Regions from separate parts of the Enterobacter sp. RIT637 genome, predicted to be linked through region 2. Evidence: predicted binding sites of a transcription regulator. Region 2 holds the regulator's gene; each other region holds the start of a gene.
What was found. Region 2 encodes PurR, which represses purine synthesis genes. Its sites were predicted from a motif close to CANGCAAACGTTTGCNTG; they were not measured.
Positions count from the first base shown of each region.

Region 1: raiA (ribosome-associated translation inhibitor RaiA) is a predicted target of PurR. The motif match lies at 2,143-2,160, and genes of this name have one in related genera.
Region 3: pyrC (dihydroorotase) is a predicted target of PurR. The motif match lies at 2,442-2,459, and genes of this name have one in related genera.
Region 4: gcvT (glycine cleavage system aminomethyltransferase GcvT) is a predicted target of PurR. The motif match lies at 3,343-3,360, and genes of this name have one in related genera.

Region 1 covers NZ_JAIHAZ010000006.1:3,701-8,258, forward strand. The annotation lists gene yfiH (purine nucleoside phosphorylase YfiH) at 1-142, opposite strand, end outside; gene rluD (23S rRNA pseudouridine(1911/1915/1917) synthase RluD) at 139-1,119, opposite strand; gene bamD (outer membrane protein assembly factor BamD) at 1,251-1,988, shown strand; gene raiA (ribosome-associated translation inhibitor RaiA) at 2,258-2,599, shown strand; Phe leader region at 2,710-2,835, shown strand; gene pheL (pheA operon leader peptide PheL) at 2,711-2,758, shown strand; gene pheA (bifunctional chorismate mutase/prephenate dehydratase) at 2,866-4,026, shown strand; gene K5E19_RS11185 (SMP-30/gluconolactonase/LRE family protein) at 4,023-4,558, opposite strand, start outside.
Region 2 covers NZ_JAIHAZ010000001.1:461,217-465,774, reverse strand. The annotation lists gene sodB (superoxide dismutase [Fe]) at 1-88, shown strand, start outside; gene K5E19_RS02260 (MFS transporter) at 126-1,292, opposite strand; gene K5E19_RS02255 (YnhF family membrane protein) at 1,459-1,548, opposite strand; gene purR (HTH-type transcriptional repressor PurR) at 1,846-2,871, shown strand; gene punR (DNA-binding transcriptional activator PunR) at 2,888-3,799, opposite strand; gene punC (purine nucleoside transporter PunC) at 3,914-4,558, shown strand, end outside.
Region 3 covers NZ_JAIHAZ010000001.1:234,789-239,346, forward strand. The annotation lists gene solA (N-methyl-L-tryptophan oxidase) at 1-368, opposite strand, end outside; gene bssS (biofilm formation regulator BssS) at 485-739, opposite strand; gene dinI (DNA damage-inducible protein I) at 1,012-1,257, opposite strand; gene pyrC (dihydroorotase) at 1,332-2,378, opposite strand; gene K5E19_RS01095 (lipoprotein) at 2,506-3,066, opposite strand; gene mdtH (multidrug efflux MFS transporter MdtH) at 3,190-4,398, opposite strand.
Region 4 covers NZ_JAIHAZ010000010.1:117,714-122,271, forward strand. The annotation lists gene gcvP (aminomethyl-transferring glycine dehydrogenase) at 1-1,652, opposite strand, end outside; gene gcvH (glycine cleavage system protein GcvH) at 1,777-2,166, opposite strand; gene gcvT (glycine cleavage system aminomethyltransferase GcvT) at 2,190-3,284, opposite strand; gene ubiI (FAD-dependent 2-octaprenylphenol hydroxylase) at 3,682-4,558, opposite strand, start outside.

The DNA.
Region 1 (4,558 bases), on a different contig from region 2:
CAACGTGTTCCAGGTTGTCACCACAGTGCGCGCCGAGGTTCAACGACTCCCACGCGCCCTGGCTCACACCGCCGATTCGGGTCGAACTGCAGGCAGCCACGCCTTCGGGCAGCGGCCACTCCGGAACAATAAGTTTGGTCATAACCAGTCCACGTGATCCTTATGTTCTTCAAAGTCAGCGCGCATGGCGTCGATAAGTTCCACCATATCCTGTGGGATCGGCGCATGCCATTCCATTTGAATCCCCGTAATCGGGTGATAAAGACGCAGCATGGTTGCGTGCAGTGCCTGACGGTCAAACTTACGCAGCACAGAAATGAACTCATCAGACGCGCCTTTTGGCGGTCGCGGACGGCCACCGTAAACCTGATCGCCCACCAGCGGATGGGTAATGTGGGCCATATGCACGCGGATCTGGTGAGTACGCCCGGTTTCCAGACGCAGACGCAGGCGCGTATGAATACGGAAGTGTTCCATAATGCGATAGTGCGTCACCGCCGGTTTACCCATCGGATGCACCGACATATGAGTACGTTTGGTTGGGTGGCGGCTGATAGGCTCTTCCACCGTGCCGCCAGAGGTCATATGCCCAATGGCTACCGCTTCATATTCACGAGTGATTTCGCGCAGCTGCAGAGATTCCACCAGACGTGTCTGAGCGGGAACGGTCTTTGCCACTACCATCAGACCCGTGGTGTCTTTATCCAGACGGTGCACGATACCGGCGCGCGGTACATCAACGATTGGCGGATGATAATGGAGAAGTGCGTTCAGCACCGTGCCGTCAGGGTTACCCGCGCCCGGATGAACAACCAGGTCACGCGGCTTGTTGATCACCAGAATGTCATCATCTTCATAAACGATGTCCAGTGGGATATCCTGCGGCTCGAAGCGGATTTCCTCTTCGATTTCAGCATTGATGGCGACAGCTTCCCCACCTAACACTTTCTCTTTTGGTTTGTCCCAGATCTTGCCGTTTACCATCACGCGCTGGTCAAGGATCCATTCTTTTATGCGTGAACGCGAATAATCAGGGAACAATTCGGCCAAAGCCTGATCTAAGCGTTGACCGAGCTGATTTTCGGAGACTGTTGCGGTGAGTTCTACTCGTTGTGCCATAAACTGCTTCTTCGTTTAACGTTGGGTTTTACGGCTTTGCCGTTTAATATAGTGTGCTATTGTAGCTGGTCTTAATCGGGAGCAGGAACAGAGTTTCTCCCGGACAAACATTTGAGGAAAGTCAAAACGTCATGACGCGCATGAAATATCTGGTGGCAGCGGCCACGTTGAGCCTGGCTTTGGTGGGCTGCTCCGGTTCAAATGAACAGGTCCCTGACAATCCGCCGAATGAAATCTATGCGACTGCACAACAAAAGTTGCAGGACGGTAACTGGAAACAGGCGATAACGCAACTGGAAGCGTTGGATAATCGCTATCCATTTGGTCCCTATTCACAGCAGGTACAGTTAGATCTTATCTACGCGTACTATAAAAATGCCGATCTTCCGCTGGCTCAGGCCACCATCGATCGCTTCATGCGTCTGAACCCAACTCATCCTAACATCGATTATGTCATGTATATGCGCGGCCTGACCAACATGGCGTTGGATGACAGTGCGCTGCAGGGCTTCTTCGGCGTGGATCGTTCTGACCGTGACCCGCAGCACGCGCGTGATGCCTTCAATGATTTCTCCAAGCTGGTGCGCGGCTACCCGAACAGTCAGTACATTACCGATGCCACCAAGCGTCTGGTGTTCCTGAAAGATCGTCTGGCGAAATACGAATACTCCGTGGCTGAATATTACACTCGCCGTGGCGCTTGGGTTGCCGTGGTTAACCGTGTTGAAGGCATGCTGCGTGACTACCCGGATACTCAGGCAACGCGCGATGGCCTGAAGCTGATGGAAAATGCGTATCGTCAAATGCAGATGACGTCGCAGGCTGAAAAAGTGGCGAAAATCATCGCCGCGAACAGCAGCAACACCTGACAGAAACGTCAATGCAAAACGGCAGCCCGAAGGCTGCCGTTTTTTTATTCATTTTAGAGCGTCGCTGAAGCGCGTTAGCCTCAACACATCCAGTCAACTATGGCCCCAATTTTTGCCTTCGACAAGGTATATCTCACCTCTTCCTGCCCTGCCTCACAAAAAAGATTCCCTGACAAAAACCGACAAAATAACGTGATCTAAATCACACATTTTGACATTAGGTCGGGTATGCTGGAATCACCAAGACGGAAAGACAAGAGGTAAAATTTATGACAATGAACATTACCAGTAAACAAATGGAAATTACTCCGGCAATTCGCCAGCACGTCGCAGACCGTCTCGCCAAACTGGATAAATGGCAAACACATTTGATTAACCCACATATCATTCTGTCCAAGGAACCACAGGGTTTCATCGCTGACGCAACTATCAATACTCCAAACGGCCATCTGGTCGCCAGCGCAAAACATGAAGATATGTACACCGCCATTAACGATTTGATCAACAAGCTGGAACGGCAGCTCAATAAAGTGCAACACAAAGGTGAAGCCCGTCGCGCCACAACATCGGTGAAAGACGCCAGCTTCGCGGAAGAAGTTGAAGAAGAGTAATCCTTTAAATTGAGTGTACCGCCAACGCGCCTTCGGGCGCGTTTTTTGTTTTTTATTGACAGGGTGAAAACAGTACGGGTACTTTAACGGTATCAATCACAGGGTGACTTCATGAAACTTACGCCGTTCTTCTTCGCATTCTTTTTTACCTTCCCCTGACTGGGAGGCGTTTCGTCGTGTGATAAAGAATGCGAAGACGAACAATAAGGCCTCCCACAGCGGGAGGCCTTTTTTATTGATAACGATAAAACGAGACAGACAACACTATGACACCGGAAAACCCGTTACTGGATCTGCGCGTTAAAATCAGCGCCCTGGATGAGAAATTACTGGCGCTGTTGGCTGAACGCCGCGCCCTCGCCGTCGAAGTTGGTAAAGCCAAGCTGGACTCTCACCGTCCCGTGCGCGATATTGACCGCGAGCGCGATTTACTGGAACGGTTGATTCAGCTCGGCAAAGCGCATCATCTGGATGCCCACTACATCACCCGTCTGTTCCAGCTCATCATCGAAGACTCCGTTCTCACCCAGCAAGCGTTACTCCAGCAGCATCTGAACAAAACCAACCCGCACTCTGCACGCGTCGCGTTCCTCGGTCCAAAAGGCTCCTACTCCCACCTGGCTGCGCGCCAGTACGCAGCCCGTCATTTCGAAGAGTTCATTGAGAGCGGCTGTGCGAAGTTTGCTGATATTTTCAATCAGGTAGAAACCGGCCAGGCGGATTACGCCGTGGTGCCTATTGAGAACACCAGTTCCGGCGCCATTAATGATGTCTACGATCTGCTCCAGCACACCAGCCTGTCGCTGGTTGGCGAGCTGACAATCCCAATTGACCACTGCGTGCTGGTCTCCGGTTCAACGGATTTAAGCAAAATTGAGACGGTTTACAGCCATCCTCAACCGTTCCAGCAGTGCAGCCAGTTCCTGAACCGCTATCCGAACTGGAAAATTGAGTACACCGAAAGCACTTCGGCGGCGATGGAAAAAGTGGCGCAGGCTAACTCCCCAACCGTCGCCGCGCTCGGCAGCGAAGCGGGTGGTGCGCTGTATGGCCTGCAGGTGCTTGAACGCAATCTTGCAAACCAGACGCAAAACATCACCCGTTTCGTGGTGCTGGCGCGTAAAGCTATTGATGTCTCGGATCAGGTTCCGGCAAAAACGACCCTGCTCATGGCCACCGGCCAGCAGGCAGGTGCACTGGTTGAAGCGCTGCTGGTACTGCGTAATCACAACCTGATCATGACGAAGCTGGAATCACGTCCAATCCACGGCAATCCGTGGGAAGAGATGTTCTACCTCGATATCCAGGCCAACCTGGAATCTGCATCCATGCAGAAAGCCCTGCGCGAACTCGGCGAAATCACCCGCTCCATGAAAGTGCTCGGCTGCTACCCGAGCGAGAACGTGGTCCCGGTTGACCCGGCTTAACGTTCGATAAACCGGCTTTTCTTCATCCCTGCCACGTTGACGGGCAGGGTGAAAATGGCACCGGAGAGCGGGTACTTCGCCACCTCCTCCGCATCCATATTTTCCCGCGTAGTGGTAATAAACAGCGTTTTCATGTCATCGCCGCCAAAACAGACCATCGTCGGGCAACGTACCGGCATGCGGTATTCTTCCAGTTGCTCCCCTTGCGGAGAAAAACGCGCAATACGCCAGCCGTCAAACAGCGCGCTCCAGTAGCAGCCTTCCACATCCATGGCCGCGCCGTCCGGTATCCCTTCGCCCTCTTTAAACTGACGAAACACCTCACGCCTGCCGGGTTCGCCCTGCTCATCAAGCGGCGTACGGTAGATCACGCCGTTTGGCGTGTCTGAGGTAAACATCCACTGCTTATCCGGACTAAACGCTAAGCCGTTATGTCCGTGAATATCGCACTGGATCACTTTCGGCGTCAGGTCGTTATCGATACGCATCAGCATGGCGCCGTTATAATCTCCCGGCCCCCAAAACGTGCCTG
Region 2 (4,558 bases):
TGATTACCGTAACGCGCGTCCTAACTATCTGGAGCACTTATGGGCGCTGGCTAACTGGGACTTTGTGGCGAAGAACTTCGCCGCGTAAGAGACTCGCAGAAGGGTTCGCCCTTCTGCGTTTTTACTTATTCCGCCGCGCAGGCGGCTTCTGGCTGTTTACGCCCGGACATCAGCACTAACAGCAGGCCGAGTGCGGCAATAATTGCCCCCATTACCGGCACAAAACTGTATCCCAGACCGCCGGAAATCACCGCCCCGCCCGCTGCGGCCCCCAGCGCATTACCCAGGTTAAACGCACCGATATTCACGGAAGAAGAGAGACCTGGCGCTTCATGGGCGACACGCATCACCCGCATCTGAAGCGGTGGTACCACGGCAAAGGTAGCAGCGCCCCACACGACCATCGCAATCGCGGCACCCCATTCGTTGCGCGCCAGCCACGGGATCGCAATCATGATGACAATCAGCAGGGTTAAAAAGCCTTTCAGCGTACCGCTCACGGAACGATCGGCCAGCTTCCCGCCCAGATAGTTACCGATAGAGAAGCCCACGCCAATCAGCACCAGCATCGCGGTAATAAAGATCGGCGTCGCGTGGGTGATATCGTGCAGCACCGGTGAAATATAGGTGTAGAGCGTAAACATCGCACCGGCCCCCAGCACCGTGGTCAGCAACGCGGAAAGCACCTGAGGACGCATCAGCACCGACAGCTCTTTACGCACGTCAGGACGTTCACCGGCGCTCCCTTTCGGTAAGGAGAAGAACAACGCCACCATCGCCACCACGCCCAGCCCGGCTGTCGCCAGGAAAGACATTCGCCAGCCAATCACTTCACCCAGCCAGGTGGCCGCCGGCACACCGCCTATGTTGGCGATAGTCAGCCCCATAAACATGGTCGCCACCGCGCTGGCCTGCTTGTGCTTCGGAACCACGCTTGCCGCAACAACCGAGCCCAGACCGAAAAATGCGCCATGGTTCAGGCTGGTCAGAATACGCGACAGCATCAGGGTGGTGTAATCCGGCGCAATTGCGGAGAGCACGTTGCCCAGCGTAAAGATCACCATTAAAAATATCAGCGCATTGCGACGTGCGCGGTGCGACAGCAGCAGCGTCATCAGCGGGGCCCCGACCATCACGCCGATGGCATAGGCGCTAATTAACATCCCGGCAGCAGGAATAGAGACGTCCACGCCGCGTGCGATAACAGGCAGTAACCCCATGGGGGAGAATTCAGTGGTGCCAATCCCAAAAGCGCCAATCGCCAGGGCCAGCAGAGGAAAATTGATTTTCATGAGTCAACTCCGGATGCCGTGTCATCAAGCGACACAGAACAAAGAAGTCAAAAGCATGACATCAATCACAAAATTTGAGAAGTTAACATTTTGGCAAAAGATTTTTGCCGGAGAGGTAACAATAGGAAGCAAATGAGGAGGGAGAGGACTCTCCCCCCCGCGTAAATCAATGCAGCGCAGCCGTCAAACCACCGGCAACAATCAATGCCAGCACGATAAAGGTGGTCACCAGCGAAAACTTCAGATCGGAACTCATCAATTTTTCTCCTTTTAATCACCCCACGAAAAGTGAGCTTGCTCATTTTTACACAGTTTACGTCAAAAATCTTCCTGGATTTAAACTGATATCCACTTTAGCTCTTCCCCTTTTCATCAAGATAGGACAAAATTCCACGCTAAATTTATTAGCGTACCGGCCATTGACCCCCTCCTGACGTCCTGTGTCGTTTTCCCGGCGTGTCGCAACTCAAGATTGCGTAATAAGGGTGAGAGAAGGCAAACGTTTACCTTCAAGTTTTTCAGGAGTTTAGGATATGGTCTGGAGTGACATTGAATGGCAACAATAAAAGACGTAGCAAAACGCGCAAACGTTTCCACTACAACCGTATCACATGTAATTAACAAAACCCGCTTCGTCGCGGAAGAGACGCGCAACGCCGTCTGGGCGGCGATCAAGGAGTTACATTACTCCCCAAGTGCGGTTGCGCGCAGCCTGAAGGTGAATCACACCAAGTCGATTGGCTTGCTGGCGACCAGCAGCGAAGCGGCCTATTTTGCCGAAATCATCGAAGCCGTTGAGAAAAACTGCTTCCAGAAAGGCTATACGCTGATTCTGGGCAACGCGTGGAACAGCATCGAGAAGCAGCGCGCCTACCTGTCGATGATGGCGCAAAAGCGCGTCGATGGCCTGCTGGTGATGTGTTCTGAGTACCCAGAGTCCGTGCTTTCTATGCTGGAAGAGTATCGCCACATTCCGATGGTGGTGATGGACTGGGGCGAAGCGCGCGCGGATTTCACCGATTCCGTTATCGATAATGCCTTTGAAGGCGGCTATATGGCCGGTCGTTATCTGATCGAACGCGGTCACCGCGAGATTGGCGTGATCCCGGGGCCGCTGGAACGCAACACCGGTGCGGGCCGTCTGGCCGGGTTTATGAAGGCAATGGAAGAGGCGCTCATCACCGTGCCGGAAAACTGGATTGTTCAGGGCGACTTTGAGCCGGAATCCGGCTACCGCGCAATGCAGCAGATTGTCTCCCAACCGCATCGCCCGACGGCCGTTTTCTGTGGCGGCGATATTATGGCGATGGGCGCGCTCTGCGCCGCCGACGAGCTGGGCCTGCGGGTGCCGCAGGATATTTCCGTGATCGGGTATGACAACGTGCGTAACGCGCGCTTCTTCACCCCGGCGCTGACCACCATTCACCAGCCAAAAGATTCACTGGGCGAAACGGCTTTCAACATGCTGATGGACAGGATCGTCAACAAGCGTGAAGAATCCCAGTCGATTGAAGTTCACCCGCGCCTCATTGAGCGCCGCTCCGTGGCGGACGGTCCGTTCCGCGACTATCGCCGTTAATCGCTTACGGAGCCAGTTATGCTGGCTCCCGTAGCCACTCCCGATTCAACGTTTCGCTGTCTCCCAGATAATCCAGCAGCCAGGCCATCGCAGGCGATACGTCGTTTTGCTGCCAGGTCAGACAGCAGGCCGCATCCGGGAACGGATTTTCCAGCGTTAGCGCTGTCCACTCGCCGGTATCGATACGCGGACGCGCGAAGTGTACGGGCACCATCGCCACGCACAGCCCCGCAGAAAGACAGGTTGCCGACGATTCCCAGTCAGGGGCCACCACGCGACGCTGGTTGTCCAGCAGCCAGGTAATGCGCTTGGGCAGCGAGCGCGAGGTATCTTCCAGCACTAGCGACGGCCAGTTGCGCAGCGTGTCATCGCTGAGAGGGCCTTCCATTGTCGCCAGCGGATGATCGCTGGCGACAACGCAGGTCCAGCTCAGCATCCCCATATCGCGAAACGCATAGCGTCCCCCAACGGGGATCGCCTGCGTGGCCCCAATCGCCATCTCAACCCTGCCATCCGCCAGCGCGTCCCAGACGCCGTTGAACACCTCCTGGGAGACCCGCAGTTCGACATCAGAAAAATGACGATAGAAATCCACGATCATCTGCCGGGTCCGTTCCGGCTTAACGATATTATCCACCGCGATGGAGAGATGGCCGCGCCAGCCGTTCGCGATCTGCTGACACTGCTCGCGGGTGATCTGCATTTTTTTGATAACAGAACGCCCTTCCTTCAAAAACCACGCGCCTGCGGGCGTTAATTCCACGTCGCGATGACGCCGCTCGAACAGCGGAACCGCCAGCCACTCTTCCAGCTGACGCACGGTGTAGCTGATCGCCGAGGGTACGCGGTGTAACTCCTGCGCGGCACCGGTGAAACTGCCGTTACGGGCAACAGCATCGACAACTTCAAGAGAATAATCTGACCACATGTTCTGCCTGCAAAAAATTTGAATGCACTCGACAAATATTAGCGTTTCACAAGCCGCTTTGCACTCCCTACACTCTGCGCCAACGTACACCTGCCTCCTCAGGAGAATAAAAGAATGCAACCCAGGAAAGGATTTTTAGTCTGGCTCGGCGGCTTAAGCGTGCTGGGCTTTTTAGCGACCGACATGTATCTGCCCGCGTTTGCCGCGATGCAGGAAGATCTGCAAACCCCCGCAGCCGCTATCAGCGCCAGCCTGAGCCTGTTCCTCGCCGGTTTTGCCTTCGCGCAGCTGCTCTGGGGGCCGCTCTCCGATCGCTTTGGTCGTAAACCGGTGCTGCTACTGGGTCTGGCTATTTTTGCCGTGGGTTGCCTCGGCATGCTGTGGGTACGCGATGCCACCTGGCTGCTGGTACTGCGTTTCATTCAGGCCGTTGGCGTCTGTGCTGCAGCGGTGACCTGGCAGGCGCTGGTGACCGATTATTATCCGGCATCCCGCACTAACCGAATTTTCGCCACCATTATGCCGCTGGTCGGTCTCTCGCCTGCCCTTGCCCCGTTGCTCGGAAGCTGGATCCTCGCCCATTTCGACTGGCAGGCGATTTTCGCCACGCTCTTTGCCATTACCCTGGTACTGATGCTGCCCGCGTTCTTCCTCAAGCCTGCGCATAAAAAAGAGACGCATCCTGACGCGAAGCCGATTACCTTTGCCTCGCTGCTGCGGTCAAAAGCCTATCGCGGCAACGTCCTGATTTACGCAGCC
Region 3 (4,558 bases), 230 kb from region 2:
TGCATAATGCCGCTGGCATCCAGACGTTCAACATCAAGATGAAATTCCTTCGCGCTCTGTTCGACGTTCGCAAGAAATGCAGAGCTGGCCGGGCCAAGGTTGATAATCCCCGTGCGGTCAAAAATGCGTTCTTCGGTCAGCTTCGCCAGTTCATCCCACAGCGCCTGAGCACGCAAGACCAGCGGGACATAACGCTCTCCTTCGCCATAGGCGTGGCGAATGAGGCGGGTATCACCGTGATGGCTACCTTCCGCGTGCGGAGGAAGATGGGCATCAATCATCAGAACCTTCAGACCGGCCTGCGTTGCGTAATAACCGGCAGCAGACCCCACGGAACCGCTGCCAATAATGATTAAGTCGTATCTCATATGCATCTCGTAAACTCACGCTTTGTTAGCAGAGTAATTAACAATGCGGGCTGATACAAGGGAGAAATAAATAAGGCACCACGTGGGTGCCTGTTGAGTGAAAAATGGGCATTGTACTAATGCCGTTTATACTCATTTTCCTGATAGTCGCCAGATTCTATTTTTGCGATACCTGCTTCTAAAATAGAAATAAACTGACGGGCGACGTCTGTTGTAAGCCACAGCGTCTGTCCAACTTCCGCTTCGTCACGGTTGAGTTGATTTGGGGTCTGGTAGTGCAAACGCAGCATCAGCGCATCGTAGCTATCTACGGTACTGATATCCCAGCCGACAAGCGGGTGGGTCTGGATGACTTCACTATTCTTTTCCATTATAACCCCCTAAATGCGTGTTAGAAGACAACGGCTTTGAGGTTCAATGCATGTTTTTCTGAAAGCATCTTCAGTATACAAGTAATAAGGGTTCCGAAGAGAAAAATAAACAGCTGGCAACACATTTTTCTGCGTTTTAGGATTCTTCGAACAATAAAACACCGTCTTGTTCACGATTTTCTAAGAAGATGCTGAAATAATTTGAACTTATCCAGGATAAAAACAAAAAAAGCCGGGGCGACCCGGCAAAACAAAACAATGAGGGAGCAAGGTTAATCCGTTATGAACCAGTCGTCGGCGCTTTCCCACGTTTCCTGCAGGATATCTCTGATACGATCTTTGTCTTCTTTTGCGCCGCCGATGACGGAGAGGTTGTTTGCAGCTGCGTAACGTACCGTTACGGCGCCATCATTTTCAGGAAAGGTACTGTGAATACGACGGGATAACTCGCCCGCCAGCGCATCAAGTGCGCCAGCAGGCAGAACGGTTGTTTTGGCAATGGTGACTTCAATACGCATAAATGCCCCCTGTGCAATATACTGTTTATATATACAGGTATATTATGGGTTTGACAACAAGGGGCGTTGATTTTTTAACGTTTTACCGTCCAGTGTACGGTTTCACCGGCCAGGAACGGGATCAGCGTGTCATCCGTCAACGGAATCGCGTCGTCCACCTGGCTTGCTTTGCGCTCCAGCTCGATGAAGGTCTCATTGACCGGCAGACCATAGAAGCGCGGACCGTTGAGGGAGCAGAACGCTTCAAAATGTTCCAGCGCATTCATCTCTTCAAACACGGTGGCATAGCTCGCCAGCGCGGTTGGTGCGTTGAAGCAGCCCGCACAGCCGCAGCTGGCCTCTTTACGATGACGCGCGTGCGGGGCGGAGTCGGTACCCAGGAACGCGCGGGAGAAGCCGCTCGCAACCAGCTCGCGCAGGGCTTGCTGATGAATATTGCGTTTGAGGATCGGCAGGCAGTAGAGGTGAGGACGCACGCCGCCCACCAGCATGTGGTTACGGTTAAACATCAGGTGCTGAGGCGTGATGGTGGCGGCGATAAGATCGTTGCCATCGCGAACATATTCCGCGGCATCTTTGGTGGTGATGTGTTCAAACACCACTTTAAGGGCAGGCAGACGCTGGCGCAGCGGTTCCATTACCGTTTCGATAAACCGGGCTTCACGGTCGAAGATATCAATCTCGGCGTGCGTCACTTCCCCGTGTACCAGCAGCGGCATGCCCAGTTTTTGCATCCGTTCCAGAACGGGCATGATGGCGTCAATGCTGGTCACACCGTGGCTGGAGTTGGTGGTGGCATTGGCCGGGTAGAGTTTCGCCGCGGTGAAGACGCCTTCGTTAAACCCACGTTCCACTTCGTTCGGGTCGAGTGAATCGGTCAGGTAACAGGTCATCAGCGGGGTGAAATCATGCCCCGCCGGGACGGCGTCAAGAATACGCTGGCGGTAAGCCATTGCAGCATCGACGGTGGTGACTGGCGGAACCAGGTTAGGCATAACAATCGCGCGGCCATAAATTTCGCTGGTGTAGGGCACGACGGTTTTCAGCATATCGCCATCGCGCAGATGGATATGCCAGTCGTCAGGGCGGCGGATTTTAAGAACCTGGGGTTGTGCAGTCATGGAAGCTCCGGCTTGTCAGGAATCAGTCATAAGGATGGCTGTTTTTGCCGGACACAAATCATAAGCGGAAACGTTTTCGTTTGCACACTTTTCTGCGAAAAAAAAGGGCGCTTCAGCGCCCTTCAGGTTAATCGGTGAAAGGAATAATGATTTCTCCCGGTTTCACCTCTATCCCTTTTGCATATTTTTTCGCGAGCGCTTCACCCTTGCTCTTGTCTTCGCTTAAGACATAGGCGGGCTGCTGGTTGAAGTAATTACGCAGCGACTGATTCAGATATGGCATCAGGGTTTGCAGTACCGGCTTCATTTTGTCCGGCGTGACGACCGCATCGACGATCTCCATTTCCTGCAGGAAAATGGCCCCTTTCTCTTTGTTGAAGACCGGCAGCGCCTTGAGCTTCAGCTTAATATCGGCTTTCTGGTTGCCGAATAATGAGGTCATATCCAGCGTGGCATCACCGGAAAGGGTGACTTTGTTCGGCTCTTCGCGACCAATCTGACTGGCAAGGTTGCTGAGGACGATATGGGCATCGGCAAGGCCCGGTACGCCGATGTCTTTGGCAAAGTTATTGTGTTTTTCCAGCGCCTGATTAATTTCCTGCTCACTGACGGTGTACTGCGTAAGCTGGTTGCAGCCTACCAGCAGGCCACTCACAATTAACGCAGCGGCAATGACAATCTTCTTCATAGTGTTCCTCAACGAAAAATCGGCGCATCTGTCCTGATGCGCCAGTATGTCAGTGTGAAACGGTAGAAACCAGCAGAAAAAACTGAGAATTGAGGCGGGAAAAGCCCCCGCCAGAAAGAAGAACTAGGCGCCAGGTTCGAGCATCCCGCTCGCGCTGCGCTTCTGGCTGAATTGCCACCACAGTGCCAGCAGTGTCATAAAGCCCACCACGCCGAGCATCATCCACGGCAGTTCCGGCTGGCTCAGCGCTTTACCTGCGTCGAGCAGCCAGCCGCCTCCGGCATAGCCCAACGCGCCGCCAAGGGCGAGGCCAAGCCGACTGAACCCCATATAGCTGCCACGCGCGCGCGCATCTGCCAGCGAGGCACTCAAAGTCTCACGCGCGGGTTCGGCAATAATCGAGCCGATGTAGAAGGTACAAATCAGCATGAACAGCTGCTGCAGCGAATTCACGAGCCCGATGGGCATCATGCTCAGCGTCATCAGCAGAAGCCCTGTCATCAGGCGATGCTCCAGACGAAAGCGGCGTTCGCTCCAGCGGGCGATCGGGTAGAGCAGCGTCAGTGACAGGCAGGCCTCAATGGCATACATCCACTTCACGGCGGCAGGAGTGCCTGCAATGTCGTTAACCATGATTGGCAGCATCAGCATAACCTGCACCGCCAGCATGTAGTACCCCGTCAGGGTGAGCACATAGGTGACAAAGCGTTTGTCGCGAAGCACGCGACCCAGACCTTCTCGCACCGGTGCTTTCACCGTCGACAGCTTCCACGCGGGCAGGAACAGTCCGTTGAACAAGGCGCAGAGAATAAACAGCACTGCACCGGTCGCGCAGACCAGACGGAAATCATACTGCAGGAGCCAGCTGCCCAGCAGCGCGCCAATCACCGCGCCGGCGCTGTCCTGCATCATCAGAATCGAGAAGAAGCGCCCACGGTGCTGCGGGCGGATAAGCTTCACCACCAGCGCGGTACGCGGCGGATCGAACAGGGTGCCGCCAATCCCGGAGAGGAAGCAGGAGAACCACAGCAGCCAGGGCTCGTGGGCGATTGCCATGGTGGCAAAGCCCGCCGCGCGTAACAGCATGCCGGTCACGATCATCGGTTTAGCGCCGAAGCGGTCAGCAATGGCCCCGCCAAAGACGCCCAGCCCCTGCTGGACAAACTGGCGCAACCCCAGTGCAATGCCAACCATTAATGCCGCCCAGCCCATCTGATCGACAAAGCGGATCGAAATAAGCGGAAACACGACAAAAAAGCCGAGCACGACCAGCATGTTATCGACTAAGAGGAAATATTTACCCAGGCTCCTGGCCTGTGATACGCGGGACATTTTCCCTCCAGGGAAAATAAGAAGGTGAGCACGCTAACATTCTGCGGTGTCGCCGCGTTTTTTCCCACCCCCGGGCGTGACAATATTTTTTTATCAAAAGGGTGCTTTGATAGAGAGTTCTCATCGAAAAATGTGAAAAGAGGTCAAAATGGTATGTCAC
Region 4 (4,558 bases), on a different contig from region 2:
TGGTTGATCATCATATGATACCCTTCCGCCTGCTCTGGCGGGCAGAACGGGTGCAGCTCGGAGAATTCAGGCCAGGTGATAGGGATCATCTCTGCCGCGGCGTTCAGCTTCATGGTGCAGGATCCCAGCGGGATCATCGCCTGGTTCAGCGCCAGATCCTTGCGCTCCAGAGAGTGCATGTAGCGCATCATCTCGGTTTCGCTGTGATAGCGATTAAAGACCGGATGGGTCAGGATCGCGTCGTTACGCAGCATGCTTTCCTGAATGGAGCGGCTGTCGAGCGCGACCTCTTTGTCGAGCGCGTCAATATCCAGACCGTGCGCGTCGCCCAGCAACACGCTGAACAGGTTCAGGATATCGTCGCGGGTGGTGCTTTCATCCAGCGTAATGCCGACGGCGTTGTGAATGTCGCTGCGCAGGTTGATCTCTGCCGCATTCGCGCGCGCCAGCACCGCCGCTTTGTCCGCCACGTCCACACACAGGGTGTCGAAGTAGTGAGCGTGGCGCAGCTTAAGGCCTTTCTGCTGCAGGCCGCAGGCCAGAATATCGGCCAGGCGGTGAATGCGGCTGGCAATGCGCTTCAGGCCAGCCGGGCCGTGGAACACGGCGTACAGGCTGGCGATGTTTGCCAGCAGCACCTGCGAGGTACAGATGTTGGAGTTCGCTTTCTCGCGGCGGATATGCTGCTCGCGGGTCTGCATCGCCATGCGCAGCGCGGTGTTACCGGCAGCATCTTTTGAGACGCCGATAATGCGGCCAGGCATGGAGCGTTTGAATTCATCTTTCGCGCCGAAGAACGCCGCGTGCGGTCCGCCGTAGCCCATCGGCACGCCAAAGCGTTGCGCCGAGCCGAATACGATATCCGCGCCCTGTTTGCCCGGCGCCGTCAGCAGCACCAGCGCCATAAAATCGGCGGCAACGCTGACAACCACTTTGCGGGATTTCAGCTCGGCAATCAGCGTACCGTAGTCGTGAACTTCACCGGTGGTGCCTACCTGCTGCAGCAGCACGCCGAAAACGTCCTGGTGATCAAGCACTTTGTCGGCGTCGTCGACGATCACGTCAAAGCCGAAGGTCTCTGCGCGGGTACGCACCACGTCCAGCGTCTGCGGATGCACGTCCGCCGCCACGAAGAAGCGGTTGGCATTTTTCAGCTTGCTCACGCGTTTGGCCATCGCCATTGCTTCGGCGGCAGCGGTCGCTTCATCCAGCAGCGAAGCGGAGGCGATATCCATACCGGTCAGATCCAGCGTCACCTGCTGGAAGTTCAGCAGCGCTTCCAGACGGCCCTGAGACACTTCTGGCTGATAGGGGGTGTAAGCGGTGTACCAGCCCGGGTTTTCCAGCATGTTGCGCAGGATAACCGGCGGCAACTGCACGTTGGTGTAGCCCATGCCAATGTAAGACTTATAGCGCTTGTTCAGGCCTGCGATAGCCTTCAGCTCCGCCAGCGCGGCGAATTCCGTAGTGGCTTCCCCCACCTGAGGCGGCGTGGCAAGCTGGATGTCTTTTGGCACAATCTGGCCGATCAGTGCGTTTAATGAATCCGCGCCAACTGTCTTCAGCATCTCCTGCTGTTGCTGAGCATCCGGCCCAATGTGACGTTCAATGAAGGCGCCACGGTTTTCAAGCTGGCTTAAAGTCTGTGTCATGAGCGATGGTTCCTGAAACGTGCAGTGAATTTAAGTTCCCTCTCCCTCTGGGAGAGGGTTAGGGTGAGGGGAAGACTGGCACCCTCACCCCTGCCCTCTCCCGGAGGGAGAGGGGGATAAACAATTACTCGTCTTCTAACAGTGCTTCGTACGCGGTCGCATCCAGCAGCGCGGCAACCTGAGATTCGTCGCTGGCTTTGATCTTGAAGATCCAGCCGCCTTCATAAGGCTCGCTGTTCACCAGCTCTGGCGAATCGCTCAGCGCGTCGTTGACGGCAACGATTTCGCCGCTCACAGGAGCGTAGATGTCTGATGCCGCTTTTACGGACTCCGCTACGGCGCAGTCGTCGCCCGCGCTAACGGTCGTGCCCACGTCAGGCAGGTCAACAAACACCATGTCGCCCAGTAGCTCTTGTGCGTGCTCGGTGATCCCTACGGTGTAAGTGCCGTCCGCCTCTTTGCGCAGCCACTCGTGTTCTTTGCTGTATTTCAGTTCTGCTGGCACATTGCTCATTGAAGTTCTCCTGATAAAAATGATTAGGCGACCGGCTTACCGGCGCGAACAAAAATCGGTTTGGTCACGTTGACCGGCATTTCGCGATTGCGGATTTGCACTACCGCCGTTTCGCCAATGCCCGCCGGCACGCGTGCCAGTGCAATACTGTAGCCCAGCGTCGGGGAGAAGGTACCGCTGGTGATCACGCCTTCGCGATGATTGCCGTCGGCATCGGTAAAACGCACCGGCAGTTCACCGCGCAGCACGCCTTTTTCCGTCATCACCAGACCAACCAGCTGTTCAGTGCCCTTCTCGCGCTGCATCTCCAGCGCTTCACGGCCGATAAAATCACGGTCAGCCGGTTCCCATGCGATGGTCCAGCCCATGTTGGCGGCCAGCGGAGAGACGCCTTCGTCCATCTCCTGACCGTAGAGGTTCATCCCCGCTTCCAGACGCAGCGTATCGCGCGCGCCCAGACCCGCAGGCTTCACGCCCGCTTCCACCAGCGCGCGCCAGAAATCAGCGGCCTTCTCGTTTGGCATGGCAATTTCGTAGCCCGCTTCACCGGTGTAGCCGGTGGTCGCGATAAACAGATCGCCCGCCTGCACGCCGAAGAACGGCTTCATACCTTCGGTTGCTTTGCGCTGCTCGTCGGTAAACAGAGACGCGGCTTTCGCCTGCGCGTTCGGCCCCTGCACGGCGATCAGCGACAGATCGTCACGAACGGTGATGTCGATGGCATAAGGTTCGGCGTGTTGGGTGATCCAGGAGAGGTCTTTTTCGCGGGTGGCGGAGTTTACAACGAGGCGGAAGAAATCTTCAGTGAAGTAATAGACGATAAGGTCATCAATCACGCCGCCCGAGGCATTCAGCATGCCGGTATAGAGCGCTTTACCCGGCGTCTTCAGTTTGGCGACGTCGTTTGCCAGCAGATAACGCAAGAACTCCCGGGTGCGGCTACCGCGCAGATCGACAATCGTCATGTGGGACACGTCGAACATACCGGCATCGGTGCGCACCGCGTGGTGCTCATCAATCTGCGAGCCGTAGTGCAGCGGCATCATCCAGCCGTGGAAGTCCACCATGCGGGCGCCGCATAACACGTGTTGTTCGTACAAAGGAGTCTGTTGAGCCATCTTGTCCTCGTTGAAAAATTCACCGTGAAACCCGGTATCGGCCTCGTTCCCGAATGCCGACGCAAACGTTCTCTTTTACCTGAACTTACCACCGAAACCGGCGGTTAACCATAAGGTAAAACGGGTCATCACATTAGCTTATGACCAAAAAACGCTGAAAAGCCTACAGAGTTATTCACTGGAAAAATGCGATTAACCCCGCACAAAATTAACAATGATCTAACAGGATTTAGCACATGGTGATATTTCGTGCGGAAAAACGGGCCGAATTTCCGTAACATAAAATCTCGCAGATTAGATTTTCTAATGCGAAAAATGACGTGAAATTAGAATATTTCAAACGAGGGGATTTCCCCGGCGCAGAGGCCGGGAAAATAAAGTGTGACGGGGGTCTAAATTAACGTAGCCAGTCCGGCAGGTCGTTAAGACCCATCGCCTGACGGAGAAGTTGAGGTTTGACGCCAGGAAGCGTATCGGCCAGTTTAAGACCAATATCGCGCAGCAGTTTTTTCGCCGGATTGGCTCCGGCAAACAGCTCGCGGAAGCCCTGCATGCCCGCCAGCATCATCGCCGCACTGTGCTTGCGGCTGCGCTCGTAGCGGCGCAGATAGAGATGCTGACCGATATCTTTGCCTTCTCGATGCAGGCGACGCAGCTCCTCAACCAGCTCCGCCGCGTCCATAAAGCCAAGGTTGACGCCCTGCCCGGCCAGCGGATGGATGGTATGCGCCGCATCCCCCACCAGCGCCAGACGGTGCGCGGCAAACTGACGCGCGTAGCGGCCGGTTAACGGAAACACCTGACGCTCGCTTTCAAGCGTGCACAGGCCAAGGCGGTTATCAAACGCCACGCAAAGTGCCTGGTTAAAGGCGTCCGGCGTCGCCTCTTGCATCAGCTGGGCTTTCTCCGGCACCAGGGACCAGACAATCGAGCACAGGTGCGGATCGGCAAGCGGCAGGAACGCCAGAATGCCGTCGTTGTGGAAAATCTGCCGCGCCACGCCGCCGTGCGGCTCTTCGGTACGGATCGTTGCCACCATCGCATGATGGCGGTAATCCCAGAAGGTCAGCGGGATATCGGCTTTGTTGCGCAGCCAGGAGTTTGCGCCGTCAGCACCGACCACCAGACGCGCGGTGAGCATGTCGCCGCTTTGTAAGGTGAGAAACGCCTCATTTTCGCCCCACGCCACCTGCTGGACCTGCGCGGGTGCAACCAGCGTCACGTCACTGCACTGCTGCGCTTTCTGCCACAGCGCGTGGTGGATCACCGCGTTT